Regions from separate parts of the Cobetia amphilecti genome, predicted to be linked through region 3. Evidence: predicted binding sites of a transcription regulator. Region 3 holds the regulator's gene; each other region holds the start of a gene.

Region 1 (7,253 bases), 1.7 Mb from region 3:
ATACTCGGACACCATCTGCGGGATGAGGTTGTTCATGTCGCCGTTGAGCGGCTCCACCCCGAGTGTCAGTGCCATCAGGCCAATCATGCCCAGGCCGATGACGATGGCGCCATAGCCCAGCGTCGCGGTGAGGAAGGTCGGCTTGATGTGGTCTTCGTTGACGGCGAACAGGCGCTGGGAAATGGTCTGGTTACCGATCGCATAGGCCAGTACAGCGACGAAGAAGGGCGCCCCCTGGTTCAGGATGGCATCCGTCGAGAAGAAGTTGGCCTGCTCAGGCGTCAGATTATCTAGGCCAGCGACCAGCTCCGTCGGGCCGCCCATGGCGAAGAACACCGCTGGAATGATCACGATGGCGATCGCCATCAGGGCAACCAGTTGCGCGAAGTCGGTCAGTACCGAGGCGCGGAAGCCGGACCACAGGGTGTAGAACAGCACCCCCACACCCGCCATGATCACGCCTGCCTGGAAGGACAGCGGTGAGAGCACGGAGACGAGCGCCCCGGCGGCGGTGAAGTTGACCATCAGGCTGATCACGCTACCCAGCAGGTTGGAGAGCGCCAGAATCAGCTGACTGGAGGAGCCGTGGCGCGCATGGATCAGCTCGCCCAGTGTATGCGCATTGGGCGCCAGCTTGCGGAAGCGGCGACCGAAGGGGTAGATGAACAGAATCATCAGTGCACCCCACAGGCCATAGTGGATCGGCCCTGAGACACCATAGGTATAGCCGGAGGTGGCGGCGGCATAGAAGGAGGCCGCCCAGATCCAGGTAGCCGTCATGCTTGCCGCGCCCATGCCGAAGCCAACGCGATGGTTGGAGACCATGAAGGCATCGGCATCTTCATTTTTCTTGCGGATCCCCAGCGTCATCAGGTAGGTGCCGCCATAGAAGGCAAGCAGCAGCAGTACGACAGTCAGGGTAGAGAATTGATATAGCGATTCGTTATTCAAGAACTGGCCCTCGGTAGGGAAACAGGGCGCTACGCAACGCAGTCGCCTAAGGGCAAACGGTTGTCGATAGCGACGAGTAAGGAGGGGAAGGTTCTTAGCCGTGGACGTAGTTCTGCGTCATTTGCTCAAGCAAATGGCATCCAGCGCAGCACGTGGGCCGCGTCATCAATAATCGGCAATCTCGGTCAATGAAGACGGAGTTGGTGGCACTTCCCGGTCAGGCGGGAACTTGGGGGAGGGCGGCGTGGCATGCATCTGCCTTCATCGGAATAATGATATCGCATACGCGTCCTTGTTATCGGTCAAGCCTTGCAAGGGCGCTGATGCGAGTTGTTGGTCAGCCCCAAGCTTGGCAAAACGGTGTTTTTATTTTTTCTCGTTATCAAATTCGTTGGCAACGATAAATTATGCGCATGTCAATGTCCACACCCTGGCGGGGAAAGCTTGCCTCTCATTCACCTCAACGATGATTGGACGAGCGGGTGCGACGATGTTCAGTTGCGTGACACGTGCCAGAGCAGCATGAAAGACATGACGTATTATATAAATAATATTACTCGGCATGAGTTGTGTTTATTTGCTGAGTGTTCTGAATGGTGCCAGAAAGTGAAATAAATCGTTGTCATTACGTCATGCGTATTTCTTGTCCAATGCTTGAGGAAAAGACTCCCTCAATGGCCCAAGCAACGGCTGACTCGGCGTGGAAGAGGACGTTGACACATGGGAGAGCGAGTCTTCAAAGCGGCCCAGCTGTAGGGTCTCGGATGCTCAGTTCCGGCGATGGCGTTATAGTGCCAGGTGATAGCACCACACATGGCGGCAAGGTGGTGTATGCCCAGTCCAACTATCTGTTGGAGGGCAAGCCGGTGGCAGTGGTGGGGGGCATGGTAAGGTGTCCCAAGGATGGCCACAGCATCTGCAGCATCATCTAGGGGCATCCCACCATCAGCTTGAATGGCAAGCCGGTAGCGTTTCACGGCTGTCACACGTCATGTGGGGCGGCGCTGATCTCTGCCGCGAGTGGCAAGCAGGGCCTGGGTTGAGGACGTGAGCTGGTCGATGAGTTGTCTGTATTCGTTGATCCTGTAGCCCTGCCTGCGGGATCTTTCGTTCTGAATCTGCGTGAGGCCGCAGTTTCTTGTTTCAAGCGGCGCATTGCAGAGGAAGGGGCTGTATTCACGTTCAAGGTTTCATTGAAAGTTTTTCTCTGCGCCGCGGGTTTTTCAGCCAGGCAGCGAGAGATAGTGTCAGTCACTTCCCGAGACAGACCTGCTGCCACGTGACGTAACAGCTCTTGCCGTTGGGCCTATGACAACCACTGACTATAAGGGGCATCTCCATGCTCACCTTGATCGTGAAATTTGACGTCAAGCCCGAACAACTCGCTACCTTCAAGCAGGCCTTGGCTGACAACAAGCTGGGCTCAGCGGCTGAACCGGAGATGCTGGAAATGCGTTTCTTCGCGGCCAAGGATTCTCCCACCACCATCTTCGCCTACGAGCGCTGGGCAAGCGCCGAAGCTCATCAGGCACATGTGAATCAGCCATACGCGCAAGCCCTGCTGAAACTGGCTGACACGGCGTTGGCATCGCCATTCGAGGTGATGCCCTTGAACGATACTGACCCGGCGCCATTGCATGAGGCGAACCCCAGGCACGTGCAGCCGGAAGATGAGGTATTCAGTATCTTCTTCATCTTCAAGATCAAGGAAGAATATCGCGCTCGATTGCTGCAGCAATTCACCACGCATGTGGCGAAGACGCGCAGTGAGGAGCCGGGCAATCTCGTGTTTGATCTGTATACCATCGACGGGCAGGACGACACGCTGGTGATATACGAGCATTGGCGCACGGAGTCAGACCTGTGGGACATTCACTTCCAGCAGCCCTATGCCATCGAGACAGGCAAGCTCTTGGAGCAGGCCATGGTCGGGGACATGCAGCAGTACCTGAATATCGTCAGCGAGTTCTGAGTTCTCCCGCCGGTCATTCGTTTCCTGTTTACCCATGCGATGCGCAGTCTTTAGAGGCTGCGCATTGTGCGTTCACCCCCTCCTTGAACATCAGCGTGTCATCCCACCGCCATCCACGCCTGTGAGCTCAACCAGGCGGCTGTCATGAAACCCTGCAGCGCCAGCGGCACGTAAGCTGGCAGGCCAGTGCGAGTCACGCGAATGTGATAGTTTCTGGAGCGTCCAGCCGTTTGGCGGCGCAGAGTCCCGGGCATTTTCTTCGCCGGCGGGGCAAGCGGCGCCGTGTTATTACCCGGTAGTGGCAACCCCTTCATCTTTGGTCAGGACCCCTCGTCATGAGTGATGCGTATTACCTCCACCTTACCGATCGCCTGCGCGAACAGCTGAAGGACCCTGATGCCTTTGAAGATGGGCGATTGCCCTCGGAACGCGTGCTGGCCGAGCGCTTCGATACCACGCGCGTGACGTTGCGTCAGGCGTTGGGGCAGCTGGAGGGAGAAGGGCGCATTCATCGCAGCAATCGGCGTGGGTGGTTCGTGTCGCCGCCGCGGCTGGATTACGACCCCACGCGTGACTCCGGCTTCAATGACTATGTGACGGCGCAGGGGCGGCGGCCACGGACGGAAGTGCTGCTGACCGATGTTCAGGCCTACCCACCGGCTGCGCAAGCGCTGGGCCTGGCGGCCCAGACACCGCTCTATCATATTCGCCGCCGGCGTTTCGTGGATGAGCGCGCCGTGCTCAGCGAGTCGATGTGGGTGGTGCCGGAGCGTGCCCCGGGACTGCTCGAGGAGGGGCAGTTCGGGGTGTCACTGTGGGCGGAGCTGCGCGGGCGCTATGGCCTGACGCTGGCCCACCGTGAGCTGCGCTTCTACTCCGAGTCGCTGGGGGAGCAGGCCGCCCGGGAGCTGGGGGTCGCCATGGGTAGTCCCGGTCTGACCGTACGTCGCGCTACCTTCGATGAGCAGCATCGTCCCATCGGCTATGACGAAGAGCGCTGGCTGCACAATGCGCTGTGCATCACCGTCACGCTCAAGAACAAGCCCTGAACCCGCGCTACAGGGACACTATATGAGGTAACACTGTTTCACTGGGCCTTCAACTGACTGTCACGGGGGTGTCATTCGGCCCGCCCATACTCTTGGTATATACCAGATGGCGAGAGCCATTCATTCCAAGCGTTGGAGAGTCCCGATGTCCTTCTTGACCCGTTCCTTGCTGGCCAGTGCCGTTGGTCTAGTCGTTTCCCTCAATGCCCAGGCGGCCACCGAGCTCACCGTCTATACCGCGGTGGAGTCCGATGATCTGCAGAAATATGCCGAGCGCTTCCAGCAGGCGCATCCGGATATCGACATCAAATGGGTACGCGACTCCACGGGCGTGATCACCGCACGATTGCTGGCCGAGAAGGACAACCCGCAGGCGGATGTGGTGTGGGGCCTGGCCGCGACCAGCCTGCTGGTGCTCGAGAAGGAAGGCATGCTGTCGCGTTATGCCCCCAAGGGAGTCGAGGCGCTGGATAGCAAGTTCGTCGACCCCGCCTACCGTGATGGCCAGGACCCGTCCTGGGTCGGGATGGACGCCTGGGTCGCCTCGCTCTGCTACAACACCGTCGAAGGTGAGCGACTGGGAGTGCCGAAGCCGACGTCCTGGGAAGACCTCACGCGTCCTGAGTTCAAGGGCCACGTGATCATGCCCAACCCGAGTTCTTCCGGTACCGGTTATCTGGATGTCGCCAGCTGGTTGCAGCTGTGGGGTGACGAGGGCGGCTGGGAGTACATGGACCGCCTGCACGACAACATTGCCCGCTACACCCACTCAGGCTCCGCACCTTGCAATCTGGCCGGTTCCGGCGAGGCCGTGGTCGGTGTGTCCTTCGCCTTCCGAGGCGCGCGCCTCAAGGCACAGGGCGCACCGGTGGACCTGGTCTTCCCCGAGGAAGGGCTGGGCTGGGACATGGAAGCCGCGGCGATCATGAAGGGCACCGACAAGCGTGAGGCGGCGCAGACACTGATGGATTGGGCAGTGTCCAAGCCGGCCAATGAACTCTACAACGAAGGCTATGCGGTCGTGGCCTATCCGGGGGTGGCCAAGCCGATCGAGCATTATCCGGCCAACATCACCGAGATGATGATCGAGGCTGACTTTGCCAAGGCGGCCAACCAGCGGGATGAAGTGCTCGCCGAATGGCAGCGCCGTTACGACGGCAAGTCCGACAGTCAGTAAGTCACGCCCAGCCACCTTCGTCATTGCCCCGGCGCCTTGCGCCGGGGTCGGGAGTTTCTCGCATGTCTCTTGTGACCGCACCTCCGCGTCATCACGCCTCGCGCCAAGCGCCGCCAGCGACTGCCGGCGCCTCGCCTCGCGCGGTCTCCGGCCCTGCAGCCCAGGCGCCTGCGCGTGACGCAGCGCCTCAGGCACTCACCACGCGTTCTGCGTCGTCAGACAGCATTCACCTCAAGATCAGCGGCCTCACCAAGCGCTATGGCCAGTTCACGGCCCTGAGCGAGATCGACCTTGCGATCCGCGAAGGCGAGTTCGTGTGCTTCCTCGGCCCCTCCGGCTGTGGCAAGACCACCTTGCTGCGCGCCATCGCCGGGCTTGCGCCGCAGAGCGAAGGCACCATCCACCAGCGCGGCCAGGACATCTCACGGCTGCCGCCGCAGGCGCGCGACTTCGGCATCGTCTTCCAGTCCTATGCGCTGTTCCCCAATCTCACCGTGTTCGACAACGTGGCCTATGGGCTGCGCAATCGGCGCGATGCGCGTGACGCGATGCGCCGGCGCGTGACAGAGCTGCTCACCCTGGTGGACCTGGCCGGCAGTGAAGGCAAGTATCCGGCGGCCCTGTCCGGGGGCCAGCAGCAACGCGTGGCACTGGCGCGGGCGCTTGCGACCGAGCCGGGGCTGCTGTTGCTCGATGAGCCGCTTTCAGCGCTGGATGCGCGCGTACGTCTGCATCTGCGCAGTCAGATCAAGGCGCTGCAGGCACGGTTGGGCGTCACCACCATCATGGTGACCCACGACCAGGAAGAGGCCCTGGCCATGGCGGACCGCATCGTGGTGATGAACCATGGTGTGATCGAGCAGATCGGCACCCCCGCCGAGATCTATCGTCAGCCGGCGAACGCCTTCGTGGCCGAATTCATCGGCAGCATGAACTTCCTGGAATGCTGTCCCGAGAACGCCAGTACCCTGCGTCTGGGTCAGCAGCGTCTGGAATGCGCGGCGCATGATCTTGAGGGTCTGGATCAGGCGCGTCTGGCCATTCGCCCGGAAGCCGTCTCGCTGTGCGCAGTGGGTGAGGGGCTGTCGGCGCAGGTGGATCACGTCGAGTTTCTCGGCGCCTTCCTGCGTATCACATTAACGCTTGAGGGCTGTGGGCAGACACTGTCGGCGGATGTGGCGCTCAAGGACAGTGAGTCTCTGGGCGTGCGGGTAGGCGCCCGGGTGGGTGTGCGTCTGCCGTCAGAGGCGATCCGCCTGTATCCATTGGTGGAGGCGCAGGCATGATGGCGCGCGCATTGCCCTTGTCGGGTCGGCTGTCAGGCGAGTCCGGCTTGCGTCTGTTGATGTTGCTGCTGGCCCTGGCGCTGCTGGTCATCGGGCTGCTGTTGCCGCTGGCCACCATGCTGTTCAAGAGCGTGCAGGACCGCAGCGGCGACTTCGTTGGCCTGGCCAACTTCGCGCGCTATGTGCAGACGCCGGCGCTGGTCGGCTCGATCATCAATTCCGTCAGCATCGCGCTGATCAGTACCCTGACGGTGGTGAGTCTGGCGTTCCTGTGCGCGTACGGCATCACCCGCACCTGCATGCCGGGCAAGCGCGTCTTCCGCATGCTGTCCATCCTGCCGCTACTGGCTCCGTCACTGCTGCCAGCCATCAGTCTGGTGTATCTGTTCGGCAATCAGGGCTGGTTCAAGGATGTGCTGCTGGGGGAGAGCATCTACGGCCCCATCGGCATCGTGATGGGCATGACCTTCTGGATCTTCCCGCATGCGCTGATGATCATGATGACGGCGCTCAGCAACAGCGATGCCCGTCTCTATGAAGCCGCGGATGCGCTGGGAACGCCCAAATGGCGCAGCTTTCTGACCATCACCTTGCCGGGCGCGCGCTACGGCATCATCTCCTGTGCCTTCGTGGCCTTCACGCTGGCGATCACCGATTTCGGCGTGCCGAAGATCATCGGCGGGCAGTTCAGTGTGCTGGCCACCGATGTCTATCGTCAGGTGGTGGGGCAGCAGAACTTCCAGATGGGCGCGGTGGTCAGCGTCATCCTGCTGTTGCCGGCCTTGCTGTCCTTCGCGGTGGACCGCTGGATCCAGCGC
Region 2 (7,253 bases), 840 kb from region 3:
GGCCTCGACCAGTTCCGCCGGAATGGTCAGGTAGAACTGACGCAGCAGGAAGGTCGCGGTGGCACTGGCGATCAGCGGCAGGATCAGGCCGGCGTAGCTGTCCAGCATGTTGAGGTCGGCCACCACCTTGAAGGTCGGCAGGATGCGCACCTCCACCGGCAGCATCAGGGTGATGAAGATCAGCCAGAAGCACAGCTTGCGGAAGCGGAATTCGAAGAAGACGATCGCGTAGGCGGCCAGCACCGAGATGATGATCTTGCCGATGGCGATGCCCAGTGCCATCAGCATCGAGTTGAACAGCAGGGTCATCACGTCGGCGCCGAGACTGCTGACCGGGTCTGCCAGCAGCTGGCGGTAGTTGTCCAGGCCAGCCTCGCCGATCCAGACGGGGGCGACGTTGGAGTAGAGGTCACCCATCTCGTGGGTACTGGCGCTGAAGGCGATCCAGACCGGCAGGAAGAACAGTGCGCAGCCGACGATCAGCAGGGCATGGCTTGCGATATCAAGCCCGGGGCGGTTGTAGCGCATCAGTACTGCACCTTCTTCTCGACATACTTGAACTGGATCAGCGTCAGCACGCCGACGATGACCATCAACAGCACGGACTGGGCAGCACTCGAGCCCAGGTCCTGCCCGACGAAACCATCTTCATAGACCTTGTAGACCAGAGTGCGGGTCGAGCCGGCCGGGCCGCCCTGGGTGGTGGCATCGATGGTGCCGAAGGTCTCGAAGAAGGCGTAGACCACGTTCATCACCAGCAGGAAGAAGCTGGTCGGCGAGAGCAGCGGGAAGGTGATGGTCCAGAAACGCCGCCAGGGGCCGGCGCGGTCCATCGCGGCCGCTTCCAGCAGGCTCTTGGGGATCGCCTGCAGACCTGCGAGGAAGAACACGAAGTTGTAGCTCATCTGCTTCCAGATCGAGGCCAGCACCACCAGCAACATGGCCTGATCGCCATTGAGCTTGTGATTCCAGTCGATGCCGATGGCGGACAGCAGCTCCGGCAGAATGCCCAGCGTCGGGTCGAACAGGAACAGCCACAGCACCCCGGCCACGGCGGGCGCCACGGCGTAGGGCCAGATCAGCAGGGTCTTGTAGGCGTGTGCGCCGCGCAGCACGCGGTCCGCCAGTACGGCGAGCCCCAGCGCCAGTGCCATGGCGCCGAAGGCCACCGCAAAGGAGAAATAGGTGGTCGTCCATAGTGTCGTGAGATATTCCGGCTCGCTCAGCACGCTGACGAAGTTGCTCAGCCCGGTGAATTCCCGCGAGAGCCCGAAGGCATCCTCGACATAGAAGGCCTGTTCGATGGCCTGGTAGGCCGGCCAGAAGAAGAACACGGCCACGATCAGCAGCTGAGGCGCCAGCAGTATCCAGGGCGTGATGGCGTGTCGATTGAAATGGGCCATGCAGCAGGGGTCTCGCAAGCAAGGAGGGACTGGGTGGTTCCGTCGGTAGCACGGAGTCGGCAAGCCTCGGCCGCTCCTGCGCCATCAAGCCGTGAGAGAAGGGAAAGGACACCGGATGTCGGATGCGCTTTCCGCTCTCTGGCTGGAGAAAATAGCGGGAGGGCGAGCCCGGCATGGGCCCGCCCCCGGTGTGGCGATGATCAGCCGTTGGCGCGTTCGAACTTCTCGAGCAGCGAATCGCCGCGCTTGACGGCGTTGTCGAGGCCGTCCTGCACGCTTTCCTTGCCGGAGAAGATCTTCTCCAGCTCTTCATTGATCACGTCACGAATCTGCACCATGTTGCCCAGGCGCAGGCCCTTGGAGTTCTCGGTCGGCGTCGCGGAGGTCATCTGGGTGATGGCGACGTCGGTGCCCGGGTTCTCGGCGTAGAAGCCCTGTTCGCGCGTCAGTTCTGCCGCGGCAGTGGTGATCGGCAGATAGCCGGTGAACTGGTGCCAGTCGGCCTGCACTTCAGGCTTGGAGAGGTACTGGAAGAACTTGGCGACGCCCTGGTATTCCTCATCGCTGTGACCGGACAGCACCCACAGCGAGGCGCCACCGATGATGGAGTTCTGCGGCGTCTCGATCACGTCGCTGTCATAGGGCAGCGGTGCCACGCCGAACTCGAAGCCCTTGGCGCTTTCCTTGACGCCGGCATAGCTGGCGGAAGAGCCCATCATCATCGCGCACTCGCCGGAGTAGAACTTGGGCGCCGCGTCATCGAAGCGACCGCCGAACACGAAGCGCTTGTCGGCCTGCCAGTCATCGAGACGCTGGATGTGATCGACCACGGCGGTCGTGTTGAATTCGAGGCGGGTATCGGTGCCGGCGAAGCCATTGGCCTGGCTGGCGAAGGGCACGTCATTGCGCGCCGAGAAGTTCTCCAGCATCACCCAGGACGGCCAGGTGGTGGTCAGGCCACAACTGGCGGCGCCGGAATCGACGACCTTCTTGAGCGCAGCGCCCATTTCCTGCCAGGTCTGCGGGAGGGAATCGACGCCCGCCTTGGCCAGCACGTCCTTGTTGTAGTAGGTCACTGGCGTGGAGGAGTTGAACGGCATCGACAGCATCTTGCCGTCGGTGTCGGTGTAATAGCCGGTGACGGCAGACAGGTAGGCGTTCGGATCGAAGGCGGTGCCTTCCTGCGGCGCGAAGTCTGCCATCAGCTGATGCACCGGGACGATCGCGCCCTTGGCGCTCATCATGGTGGCGGTGCCGACCTCGAAGATCTGCACGATGTCCGGGCCCTTTCCGGCGCGGAAGGCGGCGATGGCGGAGGTCATGGTCTCGGAGTAGTTGCCCTTGAAGACCGGCTTGACGACGTAGTCGTCCTGGCTTGCATTGAAGTCGGCCGCGATCTCGTCGACCTTCTTGCCGAGCCCGCCCCCCATGGCGTGCCACCATTCCACCTCGGTGGCGGCGAGGGCACTGGCGGAGGCGGAGGCGAAACCGATGGCCAGCGCGAGGCTGGCGAGGCGACGAGTCGCGGTGGCAGTCGTGCGGGTGCTTGCATGATGAGTTGGGCGGCGCATGGTCAAACTCCTGAGAGGTTCCCCTGGCCAGCTTCCGCAACAAAGAAGAAGGACGCTGGCCGCTGACGATCGATGGCGACGATCAAGTGAACATTTTCTTGTTCTTTTGATGATCGTCCGAAAAGCGTAGACGACTCTATAGCGCCCGCCTTACAACTTTGTGACAGGTAGATGTTCATTCGAGCGAAGCTGAGCTTATGGCTGAACTTATGACAGAATTTGTGACTGAGCAGCCGGCGTGTGGCGCCGCCAGCTCGGCTCAGGTTGGCAAGCGAGGCGCCGGGGGCAACTCAAGGCCGGAATAAGCGGCCGGCGAGCGAGTGTGCTAGTCTTGCGCGCTGAAAATGCCTGTGGCGGAGAACGCGATGAAAGTGGTTGAAGTGAGTGCCGGTGCCCGACGTGATGCCTGTCTGGCGATGCTGTGCGCCGAAGTCCATGGCCGCGAAGGGGGCCTGGATGCGCTGGTGAGTTACGCCGGCGTGCGTGGGGTGTGGTTCGAGAATGAGATGGCGCGCCTGTTCGCGCTGGTCGACGATGCCGAGCGCATCCACTCTGCCGCGCTGCTGGTACTCGACGAGAACGCACGTGGCCTGAATCTGGCGCTGTGGGCGACGCCGACGGTGCATCGCGGGCACGACCACGGCATCGCGCTGGTCTCCCAGCTGTCCGATCACGGCCGCCTGCAGGTGCGCATCACCGACAGCTCACTGGTCAGCGTGCTGCGTCGCGCCGGCATCAACGACTGGCTGGAGGCCGAGGCCCAAGGCGATCAGCCGCGCGAGCTGGTCGGCATGAATCCGGCCGCGCGTGTCGGCAACCTGGCGGCCCTCGACGCGCCGCTGCGCCTGGATCGCGAGCGCATCAAGCGCTCCTTCAAGGCGCGCCCGAAGGACTTCGAGACCTACAAGAACGCCTTCGTGCGTGACCTGGAGCACTTCGCGCGTCATATCTGAGGATGAGATGACGCACGCGAATGGCATGCTCTGCCAAGACAAAGGCCCCGCTCATTGAGCGGGGCCTTTGTGGTTCTGCGATCAGTGATCAGTGATCAATTCCTGTATCGATCAGATGGGCGTCGATCGCGTGGGCGTCGATCAAGCGGGCGTCGGCCAGTCATCAGGCGGCGTCCTGCTGCGGGTTGGAGGCGGTGCCGTCACTCGCCATCGGCTTGCGCACGAAGGCGTCGAATTCGAAGTGGTCGACGGTCAGCATGTCGAGTACCTCGGCTTCGAAGACGCGCATGAAGTCGCCATCCTCGGCGGACAGGATGCCTGCCTCGACCGCCGCTTCGATACGCGCTTCCGGTGACAGTGCGTCGGCCGGAATCTCGCCCTTGTGGTAGGCCTTGGCCAGCGCCTTGTAGATCGGCTCGGCGCGCGGGTAGTCCTTGAGCAGCGCGTTGTAGCGGGCGAGGGCGTTGTCCTGCTGGTCTTCGTCCTGCGCGTCCCAGGTGTTGTCGGTCAGCTTGGCACGCAGTGCAGTGTCGGTGGAGACTGCTCGAGCGATCTCGCGGGTCAGGCTGTCCTTGGGCATGGCGAACTGACGGCCACGCGGCAGGGCGATCACGCGCAGGGCAGTGCCCAGCGCACGGTTGGGCAGGTTGGCGAACAGCTCATCCAGTGCCTTTTCCGCGCGGTGCAGCAGCCACTGCATGCTGTAGTGGAACAGCGCCTCTTCGTGTTCGCAGGCCTCGGATTCGTGCCACTGCTTGAGCGTCAGTGACGCCAGGTAGAGGTTGGAGAGCACGTCGCCCAGGCGTGCCGACAGCATCTCGCGCGCCTTTAGGCTGGAGCCGAGGCTTGCCATGGCCGCATCGGCGGACAGCGAGAAGGCGGCGCTGAAGCGGTTGATGTGGCTGGCGTAGGGCGTGGCGACGGCGTCGAAACCAGTGGCCTTGCCGCCGATGCCGAAGCTCTGGGTGAAGGCGCGTGCCGCGTTGCCGAAGATCAGGCCGGCATGGCGGAAGAAGGCCTTGTCGAAGGCGTTCAGGTCATCGGCGTCCTTGGCGGCCAGCTCTTCCAGCACGTAAGGATGGCAGCGGATCGCGCCCTGACCGAAGATCATCAGGTTGCGGGTCATGATGTTGGCGCCTTCCACCGTGATCGAGACCGGAGTGCCGGCATAGGCCACGCCGATGTAGTTGCGCGGGCCAAGCGTCACGCCGCGTCCGCCGTGGATGTCCATGCCGTCGGCCAGCAGCGAGCGGGCCATCTCGGTCAGCTGGCTCTTCAGGATGGCGGAGGGCACCGCCGGCTTGTGGCCGTTGTCGATCATGTTGGCGGTGTGCAGCACCGACGCCTGGCTGATGTAGTTCATCGCGGCCATGCGGGCCAGCGGCTCCTGCACGCCTTCCATCTCGGCCACCGGCAGATTGAACTGACGACGGATGCGCGCAAAGCCGGCGCTCCAGCCCAGTGCGTAGCGCGAGATGCCCGCGGAACCGGACGGCAGGGTGATGCAGCGACCCACCGACAGACACTCGACCAGCATCTTCCAGCCCTGGCCGGCCATCTGCTCGCCGCCGATCAGGTAGCTGAGCGGAATGAAGACGTCCTTGCCGAAGATCGGGCCATTCATGAACGGCGCGCCGATCGGGTGGTGACGACGGCCGATGTCCATGCCGTCGGTGTCACGCGGAATCAGAGCGCAGGTAATACCGATGTCTTCCACGTCACCCAGCAGATGCTCGGGGTCGAACATGCGGAAGGCCAGGCCGACCACGGTGGCGACCGGCGCCAGGGTGATCCAGCGCTTCTCGAAGTTCAGGCGAATGCCGACGACTTCCTCGCCATCATGCATGCCGCGACACACGATGCCGGTGTCCGGGATGGAGGTCGCGTCACTGCCGGCACGCGGGCCGGTCAGGCCGAAACACGGAATCTCGCGGCCATCGGCCAGACGCGGCAGGTAGTAGTTCTTCTGTTCTTCGCTGCCGTACTTGAGCAGCAGCTCGCCCGGGCCGAGGGAGTTGGGCACGCCGACGGTGACCATCAGTGTCTCGTTGACCGCCAGCTTCTGCAGCACCAGCGACTGCGCCTTGGCCGAGAAGCCCAGGCCGCCATATTCCTTGGGAATGATCATGCCGAAGAACTTCTCGCGCTTGAGGTATTCCCACAGCGCTTCGGGCAGATCGGCACGCTCACGCGCGATCTCCCAGCTGTTGGTCATGCCGCAGGCGACAGAGCATTGATCATCGATGAAGGCCTGCTCTTCGCTGGAAATGCCGTCGTTGCGCTGTGCGGTCAGGGTGTCCCACTGCGGCTTGCCGGAAAAGAGCTCGGCGTCCCAGAACACGGTGCCGGCTTCCAGCGCCACCTTCTCGGTGTCCGAGACCTTGGGGGAGACCTTCTTGAACATCGCGAACAGGCGCGGGCTGAGCCACTTGCTGCGCAGGGCCGGCAGGCCACATACCGCGACCAGTGCCGCGCCGATCAGCAGCAGGCAACCCAGCACCGGCGCGTCGACCGCCAGGCCGACGATACCGATGATGGCGAGAACGCCGATGGCCGCGAGGGCCCCGGCTTCGCGTGCCATGACGGCCAACAGACCGGCAACGGCGACAAGGATGAGGATGAGCTGCGTCATGGCAGGATCTCCGGGTGGCGAGGGATGGTGTCTTTGCATGGCGTTTCTACAGCGTAGCAGCCATGCGTTTAGAACAGTTGTTTGAATTCTCTTCAGCGTATCCCATGTTGCCCGACCCTGCAGTACGTCCAAGGTCTAAGGTGTGCGGATTCATTCTCGAAGAGGGCAGTCGCCCGGGGGAGGCAGTCGGCGAGCGCCAGACCGGGCTGAGTGAAAGCTGTCTGGCAGGCATGAAAAAGGCCCCGCAATGCGGGGCCTTGGACGATCGATAGCGCTTGCGTGCGTGAGGTCAGACTACCTGTCGCAGGCGTTGACTCGCACGGGTTCTGGCGTTGATCAGTGCTCAGTCATTGATCAGTGCTTAGCCATTGATCGGAGCAGAGTCGATCTTGCGCTTGGCGGGCTTCTTGGCCGGCGTGCCGGGTTCGATCACGAAGTAATCGGCGTCGGAGGGCGGCAGCGGCGCGCGGCCACGAATCTTGTCGGCCATCTTCTCGGCCAGCATGATCGTCGGCGCATTCAGGTTGCCGGTCGGGATGACCGGGAACAGCGAGGCATCGACGACGCGCAGGTTGTCGAGGCCATGCACGCGACCGGCACCATCGACCACTGAAGTCTCGTCGCTGCCCATGCGGCAGCTGCCACACGGGTGGTAGGCGGTCTCGGCGTGGTTGCGCACGTACTCGTCGAGCTC
Region 3 (7,253 bases):
CATCTTCGGCACCGTGCTGATGGTGGTACTGATGTCGATCATGGTGATGCCCTTCGGCGTGATGGCGGCGCTCTATCTGCACGAGGTGGCCCATCAGGGACGCCTGACGCGCCTGACGCGCATCGCGCTGCGCAACCTGGCCGGGGTGCCCTCCATCGTCTATGGCGTGTTCGGCCTCGGCTTCTTCGTCTATGGCCTGGGCGCCGGAATCGATGAGCTGTTCTATTCCGAGCGGCTGCCGACGCCGACCTTCGGGACCGGCGGCATTCTGTGGGCCTCGCTGACGCTGGCCCTGCTGACCTTGCCGGTGGTGATCGTCGCCACGGAAGAGGGGCTGGCGCGCGTGCCGCGTCGTCTGCGCGAAGGCGCGCTGGCGCTGGGGGCGACACGCCTGGAAACGCTCAAGCGCGTGGTGATTCCGGCGGCCTCGCCGGCGCTGATGACGGGGCTGATTCTAGCCGTGGCACGTGCGGCGGGCGAAGTCGCGCCGCTGATGCTGGTCGGGGTGGTCAAGCTGGCCCCGGACCTGCCGCTGGATGACAGCTTCCCGTGGCTGCATCTGGACCGCAAATTCATGCATCTGGGGCATCAGGTCTATGATCTGGCCTTCCAGAGCAGCGATGCCTTCAGCAGTCGGCCGCTGGTCTACGCGACCGCGCTGGTGCTGGTGGTCGTGATTCTATGCCTCAATCTGAGTGCCATTCGCCTGCGTCACATGCTGGCACAACGTTACAAGGGAGCCACCGAATGAGGCGTGACTCTGAACAGCCCAAGCCCCAGTTGTTTCTTCAGGAGACGCCTGCGCGGCCGGCTGAGGACATCTGCCTGGAAACCCGCCACCTGAGCCTCGATTATCAGGCACGTGTCGGCAAGGAGAACCAGACGCGACGCGCACTGGAGGATGTCAGCCTGCAGATCGCACGCAAGCGCGTGACGGCCTTCATCGGCCCTTCCGGCTGCGGCAAGTCGAGTCTGTTGCGTACCTTCAATCGCATGACCGATCTCGACGAACAGTCACGTCTTTCCGGCAAGGTACTGCTCGAGGGCGAGGACATTCATGCGCGCGGCGTGGACGTGCCGATGCTGCGCCGCCGGATCGGCATGGTCTTCCAGACGCCCAACCCCTTTCCGATGTCGGTCTACGAGAACGTGGCCTTCGGACTGCGGCTGGTCGGCGAGAATGACAAGCGCCACCTCGATGACAAGGTCGAATCCTGTCTGCGCTCCGCGGCGCTCTGGGAAGAAGTGAAGGACCGCCTGCACGACAGCGCGCTGGGGCTCTCGGGAGGCCAGCAACAGCGGCTGGTGATCGCGCGGACGCTGGCGGTCGAGCCGGAGGTGCTGTTGCTGGATGAACCGGCCTCGGCGCTGGACCCCATCTCGACGCTCAAGATCGAGGAGCTGATCCGTTCGCTGCGCTCGCGCCTGACGCTGATCATCGTCACGCACAACATGCAGCAGGCCGCGCGGGTGTCAGACGATACCGCCTTCCTGCATGAGGGCCGCCTGGTGGAATTCGCCCCGACGGATCAGCTGTTCACCAACCCGCGGCGCCGCCAGACGGAAGACTACATCACGGGGCGTTTCGGTTAGCGCGCTCAGCCGCGAACGTGCAGCCAGGTAGCCTTTTTGCCCTGATATTGCTGACGATGGCGGCCAGATAGCGCCTTTGCGCCAGGGGTGAAACATAACTGCAATCAAGTGTCGGCATGCTGAGGGGGAGCCCGCTGTGTCAGTCAGTAGTGGGCCATACTTGTCACGTCATTCATGTCACGCCCCCTGACTCGGTGGGCGACTTTCCGGGAGAGGGAAATGGATATCACCAGCGATTCGCACGGCAAGCATATCTCAGAGCAGTTCAATCACGAGCTGGATGCACTGAAGACACACCTGCTGGCCATGGGCGGACTGGTAGAGAAGCAGCTGCAGGATGCCGTCACGGCATTGCTGGAAGGCGACAGTGAAACCGCCACGCGGGTGCGCGACAACGACAAGGCTGTCAACGACATGCAGCTCAAGATCGATGACGAGTGCACCCGGGTGCTGGCCCGCCGTCAGCCGGCGGCCTCCGACCTGCGCCTGGTGCTGGCCGTCATCCGCGCCACCTCCGATCTCGAGCGTATCGGTGATGAATCGAGCAAGATCGCACGCAACGCCATCTCGCTGGTCGAGAACGGCCAGAGCCCGCGCGGCATGGTCGAGGTGCGTCACCTCAGTCAGCACGTGCGCAGCATGGTGCGTGACTCCCTGACGGCCTTCGCGCGCTTCGATACCGACCTTGCCCTCAAGGTACTGCGTGAAGACGCCTCGGTGGATCTGGAATATCAGAGCGCGATGCGCTCGCTGATGACCTTCATGATGGAAGACGCGCGCCAGATCACGCCGGTGCTCAACGTGATGTGGATTCTGCGTGCGCTGGAGCGCATCGGTGACCACGCCGACAACCTGGCCGAGTACGTCATCTTCCTGGTCAAGGGCGTGGACGTGCGTCACACCGATACCCATGACCTGAAGCCGCAGGACCTGGACAAGAAGTGAGCTGACGCGCTTCCCTGCCCCTGTGTCGCCTCTTTCGCCCCGCTCCTGCTTACCGGCAGGTCGCGGGGCGATTGCGTCGTGGGAGCGCGAGCGATGTCAGGCGGCCGACAGCTGCGCCGCGCAGGCGGGAGTGCTAGGGTGTGGCTCCGGTCAGCCCGCTGGCTGACCGGTTCTTTTGAGATGACGAGGACGTCGCATGATTGATGCCGTATCGGCGCTGGTCCGCGGGACCCGCATGGTCTATACCCCCGGGCTGCGCCGCTTCGTATTCGTACCGCTGGCGATCAACCTGGTGCTCTACAGCATCACGCTGTGGGTATTGTTCAACCAGTTCGGTGGCTGGATCGATTACTGGATGCTCAAGGTACCGGCGTGGCTGGAGTGGCTCAGCTGGTTGATCTGGCCGGTGCTGGTAGTGAGTCTGTTGCTGGTGGTGTTCTTCACCTTCAGCCTGGTGACCAACCTGATCGCCGCGCCCTTCTACGGCATTCTGGCCGAGAAGGTCGAGCATCGTCTGGATGGCACCCTGATCGATGATGACCGCGGCCTGATGAAGATCGGCGTCGACTCGCTGGGGCGTGAAATGGCCAAGCTGGGCTACTTCATCCCGCGCATGATCGCGCTGTTCATCATCGGCTTCATCCCGGGCCTGAACCTGCTCTCGCCGCTGTTGTGGGGGCTGTTCTCGGCCTGGAGCATGTCGATCCAGTACCTCGACTACCCGATGGACAACCATCAGGTCAGCTTCGGTGACATGAAGCAGCGCCTCAAGGCGCGCTGGTGGCCCTCACTGACCTTCGGCGCCGCGGTGTTCGTCATGACGCTGGTGCCGCTGGCCAATCTGCTGTTCATCCCGGGCGCCGTCGCCGGGGCGGTACTGATGTGGCAGAGCCACTACCGTCAGTTGCCGGCGCCGCGTCGTTGAGACAGCCTGTCGCAGAGCTGGCTTGTCGCTGAACTGGCTCGTCGCTAAGTTGGCTCGTCGCTGAAATAGCCGCAGCGTCGTCTGATTGACCAAACGAAACGCCCCGCAGTCGCCTCCTTTCGAGGTGGCTGCGGGGCGTTCTGCGTTGGGCTGGCGTCCGGGTCAGATCATCACGGAATCAGCACATCACTGGGCTAGCGCACTGCTGGCCTGGGGAGCGCTCGCCTGACAGGCTCGCTCGTCGGGGAAGTGACAGCGGAAGCGCGCACCCTCGCCGGGGTGGCTGTCGATCTCCAGATGGCCCTGATGGCGAATCAGCACATGCTTGACGATGGCAAGCCCGAGGCCGGTGCCTCCCGTGGCGGTGCTGCGGCCCTTGTCGATGCGGTAGAAGCGCTCGGTCAGGCGCGGCAGGTGGACCGGGTCGATGCCGTCCCCGTCATCTTCCACCTCGACCAGCAGGCCCTGGTCATCCGCCTTCCAGCGCAGGGTGATATGACAGTCTTCGGGGGTGTAGCGCACCGCATTGAAGACCAGATTCGAGATCGCGCTGCGCAGTTCCTGCTCCTCACCGCGCAGAGACAGGCTGGCATCGGCCTCGATGGAGAAGGTGTGGCGCCCCTGGGACAGGCCTTCGGCGTCGTCGCGGATATGGCCGAGCAGGGCGCTCATGTCGATGCAGCGACCATTGTCGGACAGCTCGTCGGTTTCCAGGCGTGACAGGGTCAGCAGGTCCTCGACCAGGTGCTGCATGCGGTCGGTCTGGCTCTGCATCTGGCCCAGTCCACGCTGCCAGCGCGGTGGCAGGTCATCGGCGTAATCGGAGTAGGTCTCGAGATAGCCTGCCAGCACCGTCAGCGGCGTGCGCAGCTCATGGGAGACATTGGCCACGAAGTCGCGGCGCATCTCTTCAAGACGATAGAGGCGGGTGACGTCACGCAGCATGACCAGACGCTCGTTGTCACCGAACAGGGTGATGGAGATCTGCAGCGTCAGGTTGTCAGACAGCGGCGACTGGAGCGTCAGCGGCTCGCGGTAGGCCAGCCGATTGAAGTAGTCGATGAAGACGGGGTCACGCAGATAGTTGGTGATGTGCTGGCCGCGGTCGTGGCTGGCCTTGAGACCGACCAGCTGCTCGGCAGCGCTGTTCCACCATTCCATGTCACCGTGGTTGTCCAGCATCACCAGGCCGTCGCGCATGGCCTCGGAGGATTCCTGGATACGGTTGAGGATGCTGCGCAGTCGCTCCTGAGCCTGACGCTGGCCCTTCTGGTAGCGGTAGAGACGATCGAGCAGGTCTCCCCAGACGCCATCGCCGGGCGGCGGCTCTTCATGGGGATTGGTGATCAGCCAGGTGTAGAGGCTCTTCAAGTGCTTGAGATGGACGAACAGATACAGCGAAAGACCCAGCGCCAGGCCCCAGCCCAGATGACCCAGCAGGCCACCGATCAGGCCGAAGCCACCGGCAAGGTAGCCGAGGCGCCATAGCTCGTTGGTCCAATAGCGCATGAATCCCTCAGGCCTGAGCGCTGAAGCGGTAACCGGTGCCGCGGACGGTCTGGATCAGATGCTGATGGCCTGTGCCCAGCGCCTTGCGCAGGCGACGGATGTGCACGTCCACGGTGCGCTCCTCGACATAGACGTTGCCGCCCCATACCTGATCGAGCAGCTGGCTGCGAGTGTAGGCACGCTCCTGATGCGTCATGAAGAACTGCAGCAGGCGATATTCGGTCGGGCCGACATCCAGCGAGTTGCCGTGGGCGGTGACGCGGTGGCTGGCCGGGTCGAGCATCAGGCCTTCGACTTCCACCGCCTCCTCGACTCCCTTGGGAGTGGTGCGACGCAGCACGGCCTTGAGACGGGCGACCAGCTCGCGCGGCGAGAAGGGCTTGGTGATGTAGTCGTCGGCACCGGCTTCCAGACCTTGAATCTTGTTGTCTTCCTCGCCCTTGGCGGTCAACAGGATGATCGGCAGCTCCGAGGTGGTCTCGTCACGCTTGAGGCGCCGCGCGAGCTCCAGGCCACTGGTGCCCGGCATCATCCAGTCCAGCAACAGCAGATCGGGCTTTTCATCGACGACGATGGCGTGGGCGTCCTGGGCATTGTCTGCCTCCAGCACGCGGTAATCCGCCATTTCGAGGGCAACGGCGATCATCTCGCGAATCGAGGATTCATCGTCGACAATCAGTACGGTCTTGGAGCTCATCGCTAGATCCCATGCAGCAGTCGGCGCACGCGCCAGAATGACAAGTCGATGACGATTACAACCCGCTTATATGACAACGAGATGACAACTGCCAGCATGGCAGCTTGCACGCAAGCCTGCCAGCCGCCTTGGAGGCGCGGCAGGCAGGCATGAACCGTGGGCTGGGGAGCAACAGAGGGCAGGGGTCGCTTTAGATTAAATAATACTAATGTTTATGCAGGAGTCAGCTCATCGGCCAGGTCGCCAGGGCGATACCGGCGAAGATCAGCAGACCCGTCCAATGATTGTTGAGGAATGCCTGGAAGCAGGGCGCACGCTCACGCTCACGGATCAGACGTTGCTGCCAGACGAAGGTGACGGCGGCAGCAGCCAGCCCCAGCCAGTAGAAGATGCCCAGCGCCAGCTGCAGGCCGATGCCGATCAACACCGCCAGCATGCCCAGCTGCAACAGGCCGATCATCAGCTTGTCGGCACGCCCGAACAGCACGGCGGTGGACTTGATGCCCACCTTGAGGTCGTCGTTGCGATCGACCATCGCGTAGGCGGTGTCGTAGGCCACCGTCCACATCAGGTTGGCCGCGAACAGCCACCAGCCGTAGGTCGGTACCTCCTCCAGCGTCGCGGCGAAGGCCATCGGAATCGCCCAGCCGAAGGCGGCGCCCAGCACCACCTGGGGCAGATGATGGAAGCGCTTCATGAACGGATAGCTGGCCGCCAGCAGCACGGCGACGATCGACAGCAGCACCGTGGTCAGGTTGGTGAAGCACACCAGCACGAAGGCGGCCGCGACCAGCCCCCCGAACAGCGTCAGCGCCTCGCGCTCCGAAATGCGGCCCGAGGTCAGCGGCCGGTCACGCGTGCGCTCGACATGCTTGTCCCAATGGCGGTCGGCGTAGTCGTTGATGACGCAGCCGGCGGCGCGCATCAGATAGACCCCGGCGATGAAGATCAGCAGGGTCGTGCGCTCGGGAATGCCATCTGCCGCCAGCCACAGTGCCCACAGGGTCGGCCACATCAGCAGCCAGGTGCCGATGGGGCGGTCCAGCCGTGTCAGGGCGAGGTAGTCGGCCAGTCTGGAAGGACGCGAAGCGGCGGAAGTGGATGACGCGGTCATCGGGGCTCCTGGGCGGGTGGTAGTGGGCAAGGGAAGAGAGGGATACGAGGCCAGTCGGGCGCAAGGCTCAGGCCAGCTGCAGCGCGTGCTGGAAGGCCGGTGTGAAGCCCTCCTGCACCAGCACCTTGAAGCGACCATGCGAGAACATCGAGCGGCGCATCCACAGGCTGGTGGTGCGGGCCAGCGGCCTGGGGCTCGAAAGCACCAGCGGGGCGCGGCTGACATCGATGGCGCTGCGGGTCAGGTCGGGCTGGCGAAACAGCCAATGGCCCAGCGAGCGCTCGCCCAGCGTCGAGAGGCGATGACCGTGGGCCAGGTCCAGCGCCGCCAGCGAGCGTGCGATCACCCATGGTGTATCGCCATGACAGAGTGCCACTTCGCGTCGCCAGACATGCCGGCGTGGGCCGATGCCCAGCAGGCGTGCCTCATCCAGCCGCGCGGGGCCGGTGTCCTGCAGCAGCAGGCGCACG

Evidence for each region. The regulator PhoB, encoded in region 3, activates phosphate uptake and scavenging genes when phosphate is short. The targets are predictions, from matches to a motif close to TGTCATANNNNTGTCANA.
Region 1: the regulator PhoB is predicted to act here: its motif matches at 3,020-3,037, upstream of R1T44_RS08530 (UTRA domain-containing protein).
Region 2: the regulator PhoB is predicted to act here: its motif matches at 3,123-3,140, upstream of ugpB (sn-glycerol-3-phosphate ABC transporter substrate-binding protein UgpB).

Annotation. Positions count from the first base shown of each region.
Region 1 covers NZ_CP136695.1:1,981,832-1,989,084, forward strand. Annotated here, with positions in the region: gene R1T44_RS08515 (sodium:solute symporter family protein) at 1-951, opposite strand, end outside; partial or broken gene R1T44_RS08520 (PAAR domain-containing protein) at 1,743-1,994, shown strand; gene R1T44_RS08525 (putative quinol monooxygenase) at 2,291-2,923, shown strand; gene R1T44_RS08530 (UTRA domain-containing protein) at 3,259-3,972, shown strand; gene R1T44_RS08535 (putative 2-aminoethylphosphonate ABC transporter substrate-binding protein) at 4,118-5,149, shown strand; gene R1T44_RS08540 (putative 2-aminoethylphosphonate ABC transporter ATP-binding protein) at 5,212-6,435, shown strand; gene R1T44_RS08545 (putative 2-aminoethylphosphonate ABC transporter permease subunit) at 6,432-7,253, shown strand, end outside.
Region 2 covers NZ_CP136695.1:1,110,079-1,117,331, forward strand. Annotated here, with positions in the region: gene ugpE (sn-glycerol-3-phosphate ABC transporter permease UgpE) at 1-528, opposite strand, end outside; gene ugpA (sn-glycerol-3-phosphate ABC transporter permease UgpA) at 528-1,403, opposite strand; gene ugpB (sn-glycerol-3-phosphate ABC transporter substrate-binding protein UgpB) at 1,604-2,974, opposite strand; gene R1T44_RS04750 (hypothetical protein) at 3,340-3,927, shown strand; gene R1T44_RS04755 (acyl-CoA dehydrogenase) at 4,091-6,559, opposite strand; gene betA (choline dehydrogenase) at 6,921-7,253, opposite strand, start outside.
Region 3 covers NZ_CP136695.1:272,975-280,227, reverse strand. Annotated here, with positions in the region: gene pstA (phosphate ABC transporter permease PstA) at 1-751, shown strand, start outside; gene pstB (phosphate ABC transporter ATP-binding protein PstB) at 748-1,593, shown strand; gene phoU (phosphate signaling complex protein PhoU) at 1,813-2,538, shown strand; gene cysZ (sulfate transporter CysZ) at 2,735-3,463, shown strand; gene phoR (phosphate regulon sensor histidine kinase PhoR) at 3,650-4,972, opposite strand; gene phoB (phosphate regulon transcriptional regulator PhoB) at 4,980-5,669, opposite strand; gene ubiA (4-hydroxybenzoate octaprenyltransferase) at 5,893-6,783, opposite strand; gene R1T44_RS01220 (chorismate--pyruvate lyase family protein) at 6,851-7,253, opposite strand, start outside.